3 regions of the Xanthobacter dioxanivorans genome follow, and region 2 is predicted to be linked to each of the others. Evidence: predicted binding sites of a transcription regulator. Region 2 holds the regulator's gene; each other region holds the start of a gene.
The links. The regulator LexA, encoded in region 2, represses DNA repair genes until DNA is damaged. The targets are predictions, from matches to a motif close to TGTTCNNNNTGTGTTCNG.
Positions count from the first base shown of each region.

Region 1: the regulator LexA is predicted to act here: its motif matches at 2,649-2,666, upstream of EZH22_RS04865 (PA0069 family radical SAM protein).
Region 3: the regulator LexA is predicted to act here: its motif matches at 2,047-2,064, upstream of recA (recombinase RecA).

Region 1 covers NZ_CP063362.1:1,011,153-1,015,429, reverse strand. Annotated here, with positions in the region: gene EZH22_RS04875 (TetR/AcrR family transcriptional regulator) at 122-811, shown strand; gene EZH22_RS04870 (VOC family protein) at 859-1,326, opposite strand; gene EZH22_RS04865 (PA0069 family radical SAM protein) at 1,334-2,527, opposite strand; gene EZH22_RS04860 (aa3-type cytochrome c oxidase subunit IV) at 2,827-2,979, shown strand; gene EZH22_RS04855 (Re/Si-specific NAD(P)(+) transhydrogenase subunit alpha) at 3,015-4,163, shown strand; gene EZH22_RS04850 (proton-translocating transhydrogenase family protein) at 4,163-4,277, shown strand, end outside.
Region 2 covers NZ_CP063362.1:4,461,330-4,465,606, forward strand. Annotated here, with positions in the region: gene EZH22_RS20800 (DUF2147 domain-containing protein) at 1-65, shown strand, start outside; gene moaC (cyclic pyranopterin monophosphate synthase MoaC) at 190-678, shown strand; gene EZH22_RS20810 (molybdopterin molybdotransferase MoeA) at 726-1,940, shown strand; gene lexA (transcriptional repressor LexA) at 2,080-2,790, shown strand; gene EZH22_RS20820 (hypothetical protein) at 3,064-3,252, opposite strand; gene EZH22_RS20825 (ComEC/Rec2 family competence protein) at 3,249-4,277, opposite strand, start outside.
Region 3 covers NZ_CP063362.1:4,966,441-4,970,717, forward strand. Annotated here, with positions in the region: gene alaS (alanine--tRNA ligase) at 1-667, opposite strand, end outside; gene recA (recombinase RecA) at 897-1,982, opposite strand; gene prfB (peptide chain release factor 2) at 2,376-3,506, shown strand; gene EZH22_RS23150 (hypothetical protein) at 3,574-3,912, opposite strand.

The sequences.
Region 1 (4,277 bases), 2.8 Mb from region 2:
TTCAAGGACTGTGGCGTGGGTGCAACCTGTTGGCCGGACATGGTGCGGCGGGCATTCGGAGCTTGCGCCGGGCGGGCGCCATCGCCGAGAACAGGGCGGGGAGAGAAAGCGACGTGAGCTTATGAGCGAGAGCGGTGCCGACGGGGACCTCAAGGTGCGCGCAGGCAACACGCGGGAGAGCCTGTCCGCCGCCGGGCAGGACCCCGAAAAGCGCAATCAGATCCTGGTGGGTGCGCGGGATGTGTTTTTCGATCGCGGCTTCGACGCTGCCAGCATGGGCGATATCGCGCGCGCGGCCGGAGTCTCCAAGGGCACCCTCTACGTTTATTTCGAGAACAAGGAAGACCTCTTCGCCGCCCTGGTCGCGAGCGAATGCGAGGAGACCGCAGAGCGGATGTTCGTGGTGGATGCCGAGGAAGAGGACGTGGAAACCGCCCTCACCAAGCTCGGCTATTCCTTCATCCACGCCGTCCTGCGCCCGAGCAGCATCGCGCTGCTGCGCACCGTCATCGCCATCTCTGCCAAGTTTCCCGACATCGGACGGCAATTCTTCGAGGCCGGCCCCTGCGAGGGGGTGAGCCGCCTGTCCCGCTTCCTCGCCGCCAAGGTGGAACAGGGGGTTCTCGACATTGACGACGTGGATCAGGCGGCGAGCCAGTTCCTCACCTTGTGCAAGGACGGCGTGACCATTCCCGTCCTCGTCGGCGCGCCGGACGCCCCCGACCCGGAATCGGTGGCGAAATCCGTACGGGGTGCGGTCCGCGTGTTCATGCGCGCCTATGGCGCCGACCGCTGCCGCCCGGACGCCTGAAGGCATCACGGCGCGGCGAGCACCGCACCCGCCGCGCACCGTGCGGCTCAAGATGCGGCTTTCTTGGGCACGGTCAGCCGACCTTCGGCATCGAATGGGAAGAAGGGATTGTGCGCCACTTCCCACAGGTGCCCGTCAGGATCGGCGAAATAGCCGCTCGTCCCGCCCCAGAAGACCTTCTGCGCCGGCTTCACCTGCGTGCCTCCGGCCGCAGCCGCACGGGCGATGAGTGCGGCCACCTCCTCTTCGCTTGCCACGTTGCAGGCGAGCGTCTGCCCGGCGAAACGCTGCGCGGGCTCGTCGGGAAGGGTTGCGTCCTCCGCGAGGCGATGGCGTGGGAACAGGCTCAGCACCACGTGCCCGGCCATGAAGAAGGCGACGCCCTCCGCTCCGGCGTCGCGCTGTTCGAGACCCATGGCCGAATAGAATGCGCAGGCGCGGGCGAGGTCACCGACGCCGAGGGTGACCAAATGGAGGCGCAGGGCTGGCGAAGGCGAAGTGGTCGGCACGGGCATGGGGCTCTCAATCGAACAGGGAAAGCTGCTGGCCGGGAGCGGCCGGACGGCGGAAATGGGTGGTGGTGAGCTTCATGCCCCGTCCCGCCAGGCCGAGGCGCCGGGCGGCGATCTCGAAGCGGCGGCCGATGGTCCACGCATAGGGGCCTTCGCCGCGCTGCCGCTTGCCGAAGGTGGCATCATAGTCCCGCCCGCCGTGCATCTGCCGGATGAGGCCCAGCACGTGCCGGGCCTTGTCGGGAAAATGCGCCACCAGCCATTCACGGAACAGGTCGGCGATCTCCAGCGGCAGGCGCAGCATGACGTAGCCGGCCTCGCAGGCGCCCGCGGCCTTGGCCGCGTCGAGGATGCGCTCCACCTCCATGTCGTTCAGCGCCGGGATGAGCGGGGCGGTGAGCACGGCCGTGGGGATGCCCGCGTCGGCGAGGCGGCGGATGGTGCCGAGCCGAACGTGCGGGCTCGCCGCCCTCGGCTCCATGGTCCGGGCGAGATGCGGGTCGAGGGTGGTGACGGAGATGGCCACCTTCACCAGGCCGCGCTCGGCCATGGGGGCGAGGATGTCGATGTCACGGGCCACCAGCGCCGACTTGGTCACGATGCCCACCGGATGGCCGAAATCCGCCAGCACCTCGAGAATGCGCCGCGTCACTTCGTAGCGCCGTTCGATGGGCTGGTAGGGGTCGGTGTTGGTGCCCATGGCGATGACGCGGGGCTGGTAGGAGGGGTGGGAGAGCTCCCGCGCCAGCAGTTCCGGTGCGTCCGGCTTTACGAACAGCTTGCTCTCGAAATCGAGGCCGGCGGAGAGGCCGTGATAGGCATGGGTCGGCCGCGCGAAACAATAGACGCATCCGTGCTCGCATCCGCGATAGGCGTTGATGGAGCGGTCGAAGGCGATGTCGGGTGACTGGTTGCGGGTGATGATCGTGCGCGCGCGTTCCTCCGTTACCTGCGTGCGGAAGGGGGGCAGCTCTTCGAGGCTCTGCCAGCCGTCGTCGAACAGCACCCGGGCCGCCGGCTCGAACCGCCCGGCGGCGTTGGACACCGCGCCGCGCCCACGCCGGCGCTCCGCCTCGACGCCCGCACCGCCCTCCCCGTGGAGCGCGGCGGGGACGGCAGGGGGCGGGAGCGCCCGCTCTTCCGCGAGGCGGCCGACAATGCGCGCCGACCGCGGCTCGGTCACCGCGAGCGGCGCCGCCTTCACCTTCCGCGCCGGGGGGGCTGGCTTGTCCCTCGGCGCGCCGTCGTCCGCAGGCGGGGACCGGCGTGCTGTGCGAGAGCGGGAATCACGATCGGGCATCATAAAAAAAGGCTAGCACCGCGCCGCGAACAAAACAAGAACATACGATGCCAGGCCAACGTGTTCTTCATATCGGACAATCGCTTCAGCCGAGCCCGCGGCACTCCCCCGGATTTTGGTGGCATATTGTACACCACAATGCGGTTGCCAGAAATTCGCAACTCCGCTAAAGGCCAATACAAACGCTGGAGCAGGGGGAAAAGATGGCTGACCACGCCACGGCCGAGTATGCCACCGCGGATGGCAACGACTACGCCGAACACGAGAGCACCTACGTCCTTTTCACCGCCCTGACCAAATGGGGCGCGATCGGCGTCGCTATCATCCTCGCCCTCATGTGGATCTTCCTCCTCTGACCCGCTGATGGGCGGGAGCACCGGAGACATTTCAGATGAAAATCGCTGTCCCCGCCGAGATTGATCTCGGCGAGCCGCGGGTCGCTGCGACCCCGGATACGGTGAAGCGTCTCGTCGCGCTTGGCGCCGACGTGGCGGTGGAGACCGGCGCGGGCGTGAAGTCCGGCATTCTCGATGCCGACTATGTGGCGGCAGGCGCCACCATCGCGCCGTCGGCGTCGGATGCGCTGTACGGCGCGGACGTGGTACTGAAGGTGCGCCGCCCGACGGAAGCCGAACTTTCGTCGTACAAGCCCGGCGCGCTGCTTCTGGCCATCCTCGACCCGTACGGCAATGACGAGGCGCTGGCGACGCTGGCCCGCTACAACGTCAACGCCTTCGCCATGGAGCTGATGCCCCGCATCACCCGGGCCCAGGTGATGGACGTGCTGTCCTCCCAGGCGAACCTTGCCGGCTACCGCGCGGTGATCGACGCCGCCGCGGAGTTCAACCGAGCCCTGCCGCAGATGATGACCGCCGCCGGCACCGTACCCGCGGCGCGCGTCTTCGTCATGGGGGCGGGCGTGGCCGGGCTCCAGGCCATCGCCACCGCCCGCCGCCTCGGTGCCATCGTGACCGCCACCGACGTGCGCCCCGCCGCCAAGGAGCAGGTCGCCTCCCTCGGCGCCAAGTTCGTCGCGGTGGAGGACGACGAGTTCAAGCAGGCGGAGACCGCCGCCGGCTATGCCAAGCCCATGTCCGCCGAGTACCAGGCCAAGCAGGCCGCCCTCGTCGCCGACCACGTGAAGAAGCAGGACATCGTCATCACCACCGCCTTGATCCCCGGCCGGCCCGCGCCGCGCCTGATCTCGGCGGAGATGGTGGCCTCCATGAAGCCGGGCTCGGTGATCGTGGACCTCGCGGTGGAGCGTGGCGGCAATGTCGCCGGCGCGGTCCCCGGCGAGGTGGTCGAGGTGGGCAACGTCAAGATCGTCGGCCACCTCAACGTGCCCGGCCGGATCGCCGCCTCGTCCTCTCCGCTCTATGCCAAGAACCTGTTCAACTTCTTCGAGACGATGGTGGACAAGGCCTCCAAGTCCCTCGCCGTGAAGTGGGAGGATGAGCTGGTCAAGGCAACGCTCATCACCCGCGACGGCGCCGTCGTGCACCCCAATTTCGCCCCGAAGACCGAGGGAGCGGCCTGATGAACCCCAATCCACAGCTGGCGGCCGACGCCGCACAACAGGCGCGCTACGCGGCCGAGGTGGCGCGACAGGCGGCGGAAGCCGCCCAGATGTATGCCGATCAGGCCGCCACCG
Region 2 (4,277 bases):
TGAAGCTGCGCGGCTGCATCGTCGCCCCGCTCTGCAAGACCCAGAGCTGGACGCGCCTGCGCTGAGGCCGGGTCCACCCCGCCATCATCCCCCGGCACGTCCGGGGGAGCCTGCCGAGGTGGACAGGGCCGGCTGCGACCGCCATCTTCGCCGGAAGCGAAGATCGATTCCGGGACGCACAGCACGCCCATGGCCAGCCTGACCCATCTCGACGACCAGGGCGCCGCCCGCATGGTGGACGTGTCCGACAAGGTCGCGACCACCCGCGAGGCCCTCGCCGAGGGGCGCGTGGTGATGGCGCCGGCGACCCTCGAGCTCATTCTTTCCGGCAACGCCAAGAAGGGCGATGTGCTCGGCGCCGCGCGTCTCGCCGGCATCATGGCGGCCAAGCGCACCCACGAGCTCATTCCGTTGTGCCACCCGCTCATGCTCACCAAGGTCGAGGTGGAGGTGTCCCCCGATCCCGCCTTGCCGGGCCTCCAGGTGACGGCGCGGGTGAAGACCACCGGGCAGACGGGCGTGGAGATGGAGGCGCTCACGGCGGTTTCGGTCGCCTGCCTCACCATCTATGACATGGCCAAGGCGGCCGACCGTGGCATGCGGATGGAAGGCATAAGGCTTCTGGAGAAATCCGGCGGCCGCAGCGGTCATTTCCGCGCCGACCCGCCGACCGGCTGATACGACGGGCCCATGGTGAAACCAAGCGCGAGAGCAGGAGGCGCGTGATGGCGCTGATGAGCGTCGAGGAGGCCATCGGCCTCGTCACGGCCGAGGTGTCCGCCCTCGGCACCGAGGATGTGCCCGTGGCTGCGGCCGCCGGGCGCGTGCTGGCCCGCGACCTCCTGGCTCGCCGCACCCAGCCCCCCGCCGATATGTCGGCCATGGACGGGTATGCGGTGCGCGGAGCCGACATCGCCGAAACGCCGGCCCGCCTTGCCGTCATCGGCGAATCTGCGGCCGGTCGGCCATTCGCCGGGCCGGTGGGTCTGGGCGAGGCGGTGCGCATCTTTACCGGCGCGGTGGTGCCGGAGGGCGCCGATACGGTGGTGATCCAGGAGAACACCGCGCGTGACGGCGCCATCGTCACCACCACCGCGCCCACCGCCACTTTGCGCAACGTGCGCCTGAAGGGCTGCGACTTCACGGCCGGAACGCCCGGCCTTGTGGCCGGGCGGCGCCTCACCGGGCGCGACATCATGCTCGCCGCCGCCATGGACCACCCCACGCTCCCCGTCGCCCGTCGCCCGCGCGTGGCCCTGATGCAGACGGGGGACGAACTGGTGCTGCCGGGCCAAGGCACCGGCAAGGACAGCGAGATCGTCGTCTCCAACGCCTTCGGCCTCGCCGCCCTCGCCCGTCGTGCCGGCGCCGAGGTGACCGACCTCGGCCTCATCGGCGACGACCTTGCGGCTATTCGCGCCCGGGTGGCGCATGCGCTCTCCGGCGCGTTCGACCTGGTGGTGTCTTCCGGCGGCGCGTCGGTGGGCGATCACGATCTCATGGGGCCGGCGCTGCGGGCGGAGGGCGTCGACCTTTCGGTGCACAAGATCGCGCTCAGGCCGGGCAAGCCGCTGATGTTCGGTAGCCGCGGCGGCGTGCGCGTGCTTGGCCTGCCGGGCAATCCGGTGTCCTCGCACGTCTGCGCCATGGTGTTCCTTGTGCCCCTGGTGCGCGCGCTGCAGGGCGATGCCGCGCCCGGCCCTCTCGCCGCCCCGGCGCGCCTCGCCGTGGACGTTCCGGCCAACGACGCCCGCCGCGACTTCATGCGGGCGCGGCTGGAGCGCCATGCCGACGGATCGGCGCGCGTGACCCCTTTCGCCTCGCAGGACAGCGCCATGCTCAGCGTGCTTGCGGCGGCCGACTGCCTGCTGATCCGCCCGCCTTTCGCCCCCGCCGGCAAGGCCGGAGATCCCTGCGAGATCATTCCGTTCGACGATTGATCCCGCCTTAACCGTGCGTTCACTACTTGCGGAACACAAAAGGAACAGATAAGAACTGTTCATGATTTGTTTCGCGGCGCGCAGGGCTGGGGCGCCGGAGTGAACCGGAGCGCACGCGGCGCCGCTAGGGGGCAAGAGAATGCTGACGCGCAAGCAATATGACCTGCTTCGCTTCATCCACGAGCGGTTGAAGGAAACCGGCGTGCCCCCCTCCTTCGACGAGATGAAGGAGGCGCTGGACCTGAGGTCGAAGTCGGGCATTCACCGTCTCATCACGGCGTTGGAAGAGCGCGGCTTCATCCGGCGCCTGCCCAACCGCGCCCGGGCGCTGGAAGTGGTGCGCCTGCCGGACAGCGTGGCTCCGGGCCTCGCTGCGGCCCACAGCGGCGGGCGCGGCTTTTCCCCATCTGTCATTGAGGGCAGCCTCGGCAAGGTGCGCCCCGCCTCCGGCGACGACGAAACGGCGCCCACGGTATCGGTGCCGGTCATGGGCCGTATCGCCGCCGGCACGCCCATCTCCGCCATTCAGACCCGCAGCCACACCCTCAACATTCCCCCCGAGATGCTGGGCAGCGGCGAGCACTTCGCCCTGGAAGTGCGCGGCGACAGCATGATCGAGGCCGGCATCCTCGACGGCGACACGGTCCTCATCCGCAAGTGCGAGACCGCGGAAACTGGCGACATCATCGTGGCGCTGGTGGACGATGAGGAAGCCACCCTCAAGCGCCTGCGCAAGAAGGGGGCCTCCATCGCGCTGGAAGCCGCCAACCCGGCCTACGAGACCCGTATCTTCGGTCCCGACCGCGTGCGCATCCAGGGCCGCCTCATCGGCCTGATGCGGCGCTACTGACGCTCCGGCGCCTTTGCGTTCTTCTCCCCCGCGGAGAGGAATGGGGTGAGGGGCGGCGACGGTCGCCATGCTCAACGGGGCCGGTTCCTTCGGGAATGCAGCTCCTCACCCCGACCCTTCTCTTCAACAGTCAGCGTCCGGGCCTCGCCCTGCGCGGCGGCGCACATCCCTGCGTGGGCGCAGGCGCGTCATTCCGTCACGAAATGCCCTCCTTGGTCGTGGGGGCGAACGTGAGGTGCGGAAATGAGGAGGTCGCCGAAAGGCCGCGGACGCTCACGGGGATGCCGCGTCGGCTTCGGCATCCTCGGCAGTGCCGACGCTCACCTCGGCCGGCGCCGGCGGCAGGCGTGGCATCCAGGGGCGCTGGACATGGGGGCGGCGCGTCGGCTCCTCACGCCAGATGCCGTCCTTCAGGAAGTAGGCGAGCGTGCCGGTGCGGGCCAGCGTGGCTGGCGTGATCACCTTGGCGGGGCAATCGGCAGGGGGGCGTCGCGGGTGACGACGATGCGCGATTCAAGGCAGTCCGCCTCCAGGCTTTCCGCCCGGCGCGAGACGGCGATGGTGCCGCCGTCCGGCAGCGGCGCCGTGCAGCCGAAGGCGTCGCAGGAGAAGGCGGAGGCGAGGGTCTTGTCCGCCGCTGTCCGCCTGTCGCCCTCACGCGTCATCCATTGCTCCACGATGAGCTTCTGGCCGCGCGCGCCGATCACCGAAAGGCGACCGTCGGCGCCGCGCACGGCCACCGCCTGCGCATCCGGGGCGATGAGCATGTCCGGTCGTGGCGGCGGCCCCGCCAGTGCGAGGGCAAGGCCGAGGGGGACGATGGCCACCGCCGTCAGGACCCCACGCAGCAGGCAGAGGGCGAGCAAAGCGAGGCTGAGCAGGCAGAGCGTCGCCGGGCCCACCGCATCGAGGCGCACGTCCGCGCCCGGCAAGGCGGCGATGCGGTCGGACACCGCGACCATGATCTCGATGCCCCACCCCATCACCGGCCAGGCGAGATGGTCCCATCCGAAGGGCATCAACAGCACGCCGAGGAGGCCGAACGGCATCACCAGGAACGACACCGCCGGCATGGCCGCCAGATTGGCGAGGAGGCCATAGGGGGCCACCCGCTGGAAATGGAAGACCCCGTAGGGCGCCGTGGCGAGGCCCGCGACCAGGGAGGTGAGCGCGGTTCCGCCCACCAGCACCACGATCCATACCAGCACCTGTCCGGCCCAGCCGTCCGGCCGCGGCACGGCGCGCAGGGGCCGCAGGCGCTCATAGGCGGCCACCAGCGCCAAGGTGGCGGCGAACGACATCTGGGTGCCGGGATCGAGCACCGCCTCGGGGGTGAGGGCCAGCACCACCACCGCCGCCACCCCCACCGTGCGCAACGTGAGTGCGGGTCGCCCGGCCAGCACGCCGGACAGCACCAGCGCGGTCATCACGAAGGAACGCTGCGCCGGCACGTCGTTCCCCGAAAGCACGAGATAGGCGGCACTGCC
Region 3 (4,277 bases), 510 kb from region 2:
GGCGCGGAAGCCCCACCCGCTCGCCACCGGGGAGCTGCTCATACTGCATGAAGACGAGATTCCAGATCTCGATGAAGCGGTCGCCGTCCTCGTCCGCCGAGCCGGGAGGGCCGCCGGGCACGTTCGGACCGTGGTCGAAGAAGATCTCCGAGCACGGCCCGCACGGCCCGGTGTCGCCCATGGACCAGAAATTGTCAGAGGTGGCGATGCGGATGATGCGTTCGTCGGGCAGGCCGGCGATCTTCTTCCACAGGCCGTACGCTTCTTCGTCCTCACTGTAGACGGTGACGAGCAGGCGCTCGCGCGGCAGCTCGAACGTTCCGGTGATGAGCTTCCAGGCGAGCTCGATGGCCCGCTCCTTGAAATAGTCGCCGAAGGAGAAGTTCCCCAGCATCTCGAAGAAGGTGTGGTGCCGGGCGGTGTAGCCCACATTGTCGAGGTCGTTGTGCTTGCCGCCTGCCCGCACGCACTTCTGCGATGTCACCGCGCGGGAATAGGGCCGCTTCTCGACGCCGGTGAAGACGTTCTTGAACTGCACCATGCCCGCATTGGTGAACATGAGGGTGGGATCGTTGTGCGGCACAAGCGGGGAGGAAGGCAGCGCCTCATGCCCCTCCTTCACGAAGAAATCGATGAAGCTCGATCGGATCTCGTTGACGCCGCTCATGTGCCGGCCACTGTCCCCTGGGCGCCGGGCCGCACAGGCAGCCGGCTTCTGTGATCGCTCCGCGTCCTGCGCCCGGATGGCGCACCCCGCGGTCCCGGCACGCGCCGCACCATGCCGCGCACGGCCCACCGGAACCGGGTTCGTTTAACGACGGGCCCGGCGCTTGTCCAGAAACGCCTTTGCGCACCGGAACGCAGAAGGACATGCAGACAGGGCGCTAATGCGCCCGTCAGGCGTCCGCAGCATCCCCGTCGGCGTCCACCTCCGGATCTCCCGCGAGGATCTTCTCCGCGATGAGGCCGGCATTCTGGCGGATGGCCGCCTCGATGCGCCCGGCCACCTCCTGGTTCTGCTTCAGGAAAGTCTTGGCATTCTCCCGCCCCTGACCGAGGCGCTGGCTGTCATAGGAGAACCACGCCCCGGACTTCTCGACCACTCCGGCCTTGACGCCGAGATCGAGCAGTTCGCCCGTCTTCGACACGCCCTCGCCGTACATGATGTCGAACTCCACCTGCTTGAAGGGCGGGGCGAGCTTGTTCTTCACCACCTTCACGCGGGTCTGGTTGCCCACAACCTCGTCGCGCTCCTTGATCATGCCGATCCGGCGGATATCGAGACGAATGGAAGCGTAGAATTTAAGCGCATTGCCACCGGTCGTGGTCTCCGGCGAGCCGTACATGACGCCGATCTTCATCCGGATCTGGTTGATGAAGATCACCATCGTGTTGGACTTGGAGATGGAAGCGGTGAGCTTGCGCAACGCCTGGCTCATGAGGCGAGCCTGCATGCCGGGCTGGTTGTCCCCCATCTCGCCGTCGAGCTCGGCGCGCGGCGTCAGCGCCGCCACCGAATCGACCACCAGCACGTCGACGGCGCCCGAGCGCACCAGCGTATCGGCGATCTCGAGCGCCTGCTCGCCCGCATCCGGCTGGGAGATGAGGAGGTCGTCGAGGCTGACCCCGAGCTTGCGGGCATAGATGGGATCGAGCGCGTGCTCGGCGTCGATGAAGGCGCAAGTGCCGCCCCGCTTCTGCGATTCGGCGATCACATGAAGCGCGAGCGTCGTCTTGCCCGACGATTCCGGGCCGAAGATTTCCACCACGCGGCCTTTTGGCAACCCGCCTATGCCGAGCGCGATGTCGAGCCCCAGCGATCCGGTCGGAATGCTCTCGATCTCGAGCGCTTTGCCGCCCTTGCCGAGCCGCATGATCGAGCCCTTGCCGAAATGCCGCTCGATCTGAGAGAGCGCGGCATCCAGCGCCTTGGTCTTGTCCATGGAAGAACCTTCGACGAGTCGGAGTGTCGCCTGAGTCATCGCCGCGCTCCAGTGCCGGTGCAAGGGGAAATGCACGCCCGACCTTCGTACATGTTTTGTTCTCCGTTCGCAATATGTTCTCATTGCATGGAAGCGCGAAGCGATGTGGCTCGAGTCACCATGTGTCCGATTTTTAGATGCGCGAGGAGGATGTGCATATCTCGGGTTGAAACCCGAAGGCGTCCATGCGCTCCATCGCCTCATGCGCAGGGACACCCGCGTTGATCGGAGCCGCACGGTGAGGGCGCGGTCGAGGGGCTGTCTTCCGGCTTCCCTCCACCTGCCCCGGCCCGCCCTTGTCGCCGGACGCCAATGGCCTCGCCGTGCACGTCCGTTTACACCCATGCCCGCCGCCGCTATTTTCCGCGGCCCTCAGCCGGAGAACGAAAAGCCATGCGCGCGGAACTCGCCGCGAAGGTCGACGAGATCAGAGCTTCCCTGGACCTCCTGCGGTCCCATCTCGACGTGGATCGCTCGCGCCGGCGGCTCGCCGAGCTGAATGCCATCGTGGAAGACCCCAAGCTGTGGGACGATCCGGAACGAGCGCAGAAGCTGATGCAGGAGCGTACCACCCTGGAAGATGGCCTCTCCGCCATCGACCGGGTGGAGCGCGACCTCGCCGACCATATGGAGCTCATCGAGCTCGGGGAGGCGGAGGGGGACGAGGGCGTCATCACCGAAGCCGCCTCCGCCCTCGACGGGCTGAAGGCGGAGCTGGCGCGCCGCGAGTTGGAGGCGCTGCTCTCCGGCGAGGCCGATTCCAACGACAGCTACCTGGAAGTCCATGCCGGCGCCGGTGGCACCGACAGCCAGGACTGGGCGGAGATGCTGCTGCGCATGTACCGGCGCTGGTGCGAGCGACACGGCTTCAAGGTCGAGCTGATGGACGAGAGCCAGGGCGAGCAGGCCGGCCTGAAGTCCGCCACCATCCAGGTCAAGGGCCACAACGCCTACGGCTGGCTGAAGACCGAGGCCGGCGTGCACCGCCTCGTGCGCATCTCGCCCTTCGATTCCAACGCCCGCCGCCAGACCTCGTTCGCCTCCGTGGACGTCTATCCGGTGGTGGATGATCGCATCGTGGTGGACATCAAGGAAGCCGACGTCCGGGTGGATACCATGCGCTCCGGCGGCGCCGGCGGCCAGCACGTGAACAAGACCGAATCGGCGGTGCGCCTCACCCACATTCCCACCGGCATCGCCGTGGTGAGCGAGGGCGACCGCTCCCAGCACAAGAACCGCGCCACCGCCTGGAACATGCTACGCGCCAAGCTCTACGACCTGGAACTGAAGAAGCGCGAGGCGGAGGCCATGGCGGAACAGGCGGCCAAAACCGATATCGGCTGGGGCCACCAGATCCGCTCCTACGTGCTGCAGCCCTACCAGTTGGTGAAGGACCTGCGGACCGGCATCACCTCCGGCACGCCGCAGGAGGTGCTCGACGGCGACCTCGACCCGTTCATGCAGGCGGCCCTGGCCCAGCGCGCCTATGGCGGCGGCCCGGATCAGGTTGAGGATGTGGACTGATGGTCCGCGTCCGAACTTCGCTCGAAGAGGCTGGCGTTAGCGGGCCTGCCTTTTTGGGTCCCAGCCATCAGAAGGCCGGCGCGGGAGCGAATAGGCAGAGCGTGCGCCCCTGCTTCTGCCCGCCGACCGAGCAGCGATGGAACTTGCCGTCGGGGCTTTCGGGCACCGCATCACGCGGAAAATATTCGCCGGTGGCCTTTATGAAATAACCCTGACCGGCGAACTCCACCTCGTCCTGCATGATCTCGTAGCAGTCCTGCCCTGAGCAGCAATAGGCCGGATACCATTCATGTGTATGGCCGGGCAGGGCGAAACACACCCATGAAAGGCTGAAGACGAGATCCAAGGTCGGTCGCAGCATGCGGCTGGCAAGGGTCGCGGGCGGACGCGGCGTCGAAAGCGTCATGGGCGACGGCTCCGTTTCGCCTAAAGACAGGATTGGCTGACCTTAGGCCGTTCGGGTCGTTCAGGATGGCGCAAGCCGGTGTCAGCTCAAAGGAAATTTAGCGTGGCCTTATCTGACGATAGGGCAGGCGCCCCTGTTCGTGTCGGCGCAGGCGACCTTCGCGGTCCACGGCTTAATCCCCTGTCCCGGCGATTGTGCGGTGCATAAAAACAGGTTGCCGCTCTTTAATAGCCAGTAGAGGGAAGCCCCCTTGGCCGCACCCCTCTTCATTCGAACGGGTGCGCCTGACGCGAGGTACGATTGCCCTGCATGGCATGTGACGGGTTGGCGCCCCCCAAACGGGCTGGTTTCGGCGCCCACGGGTT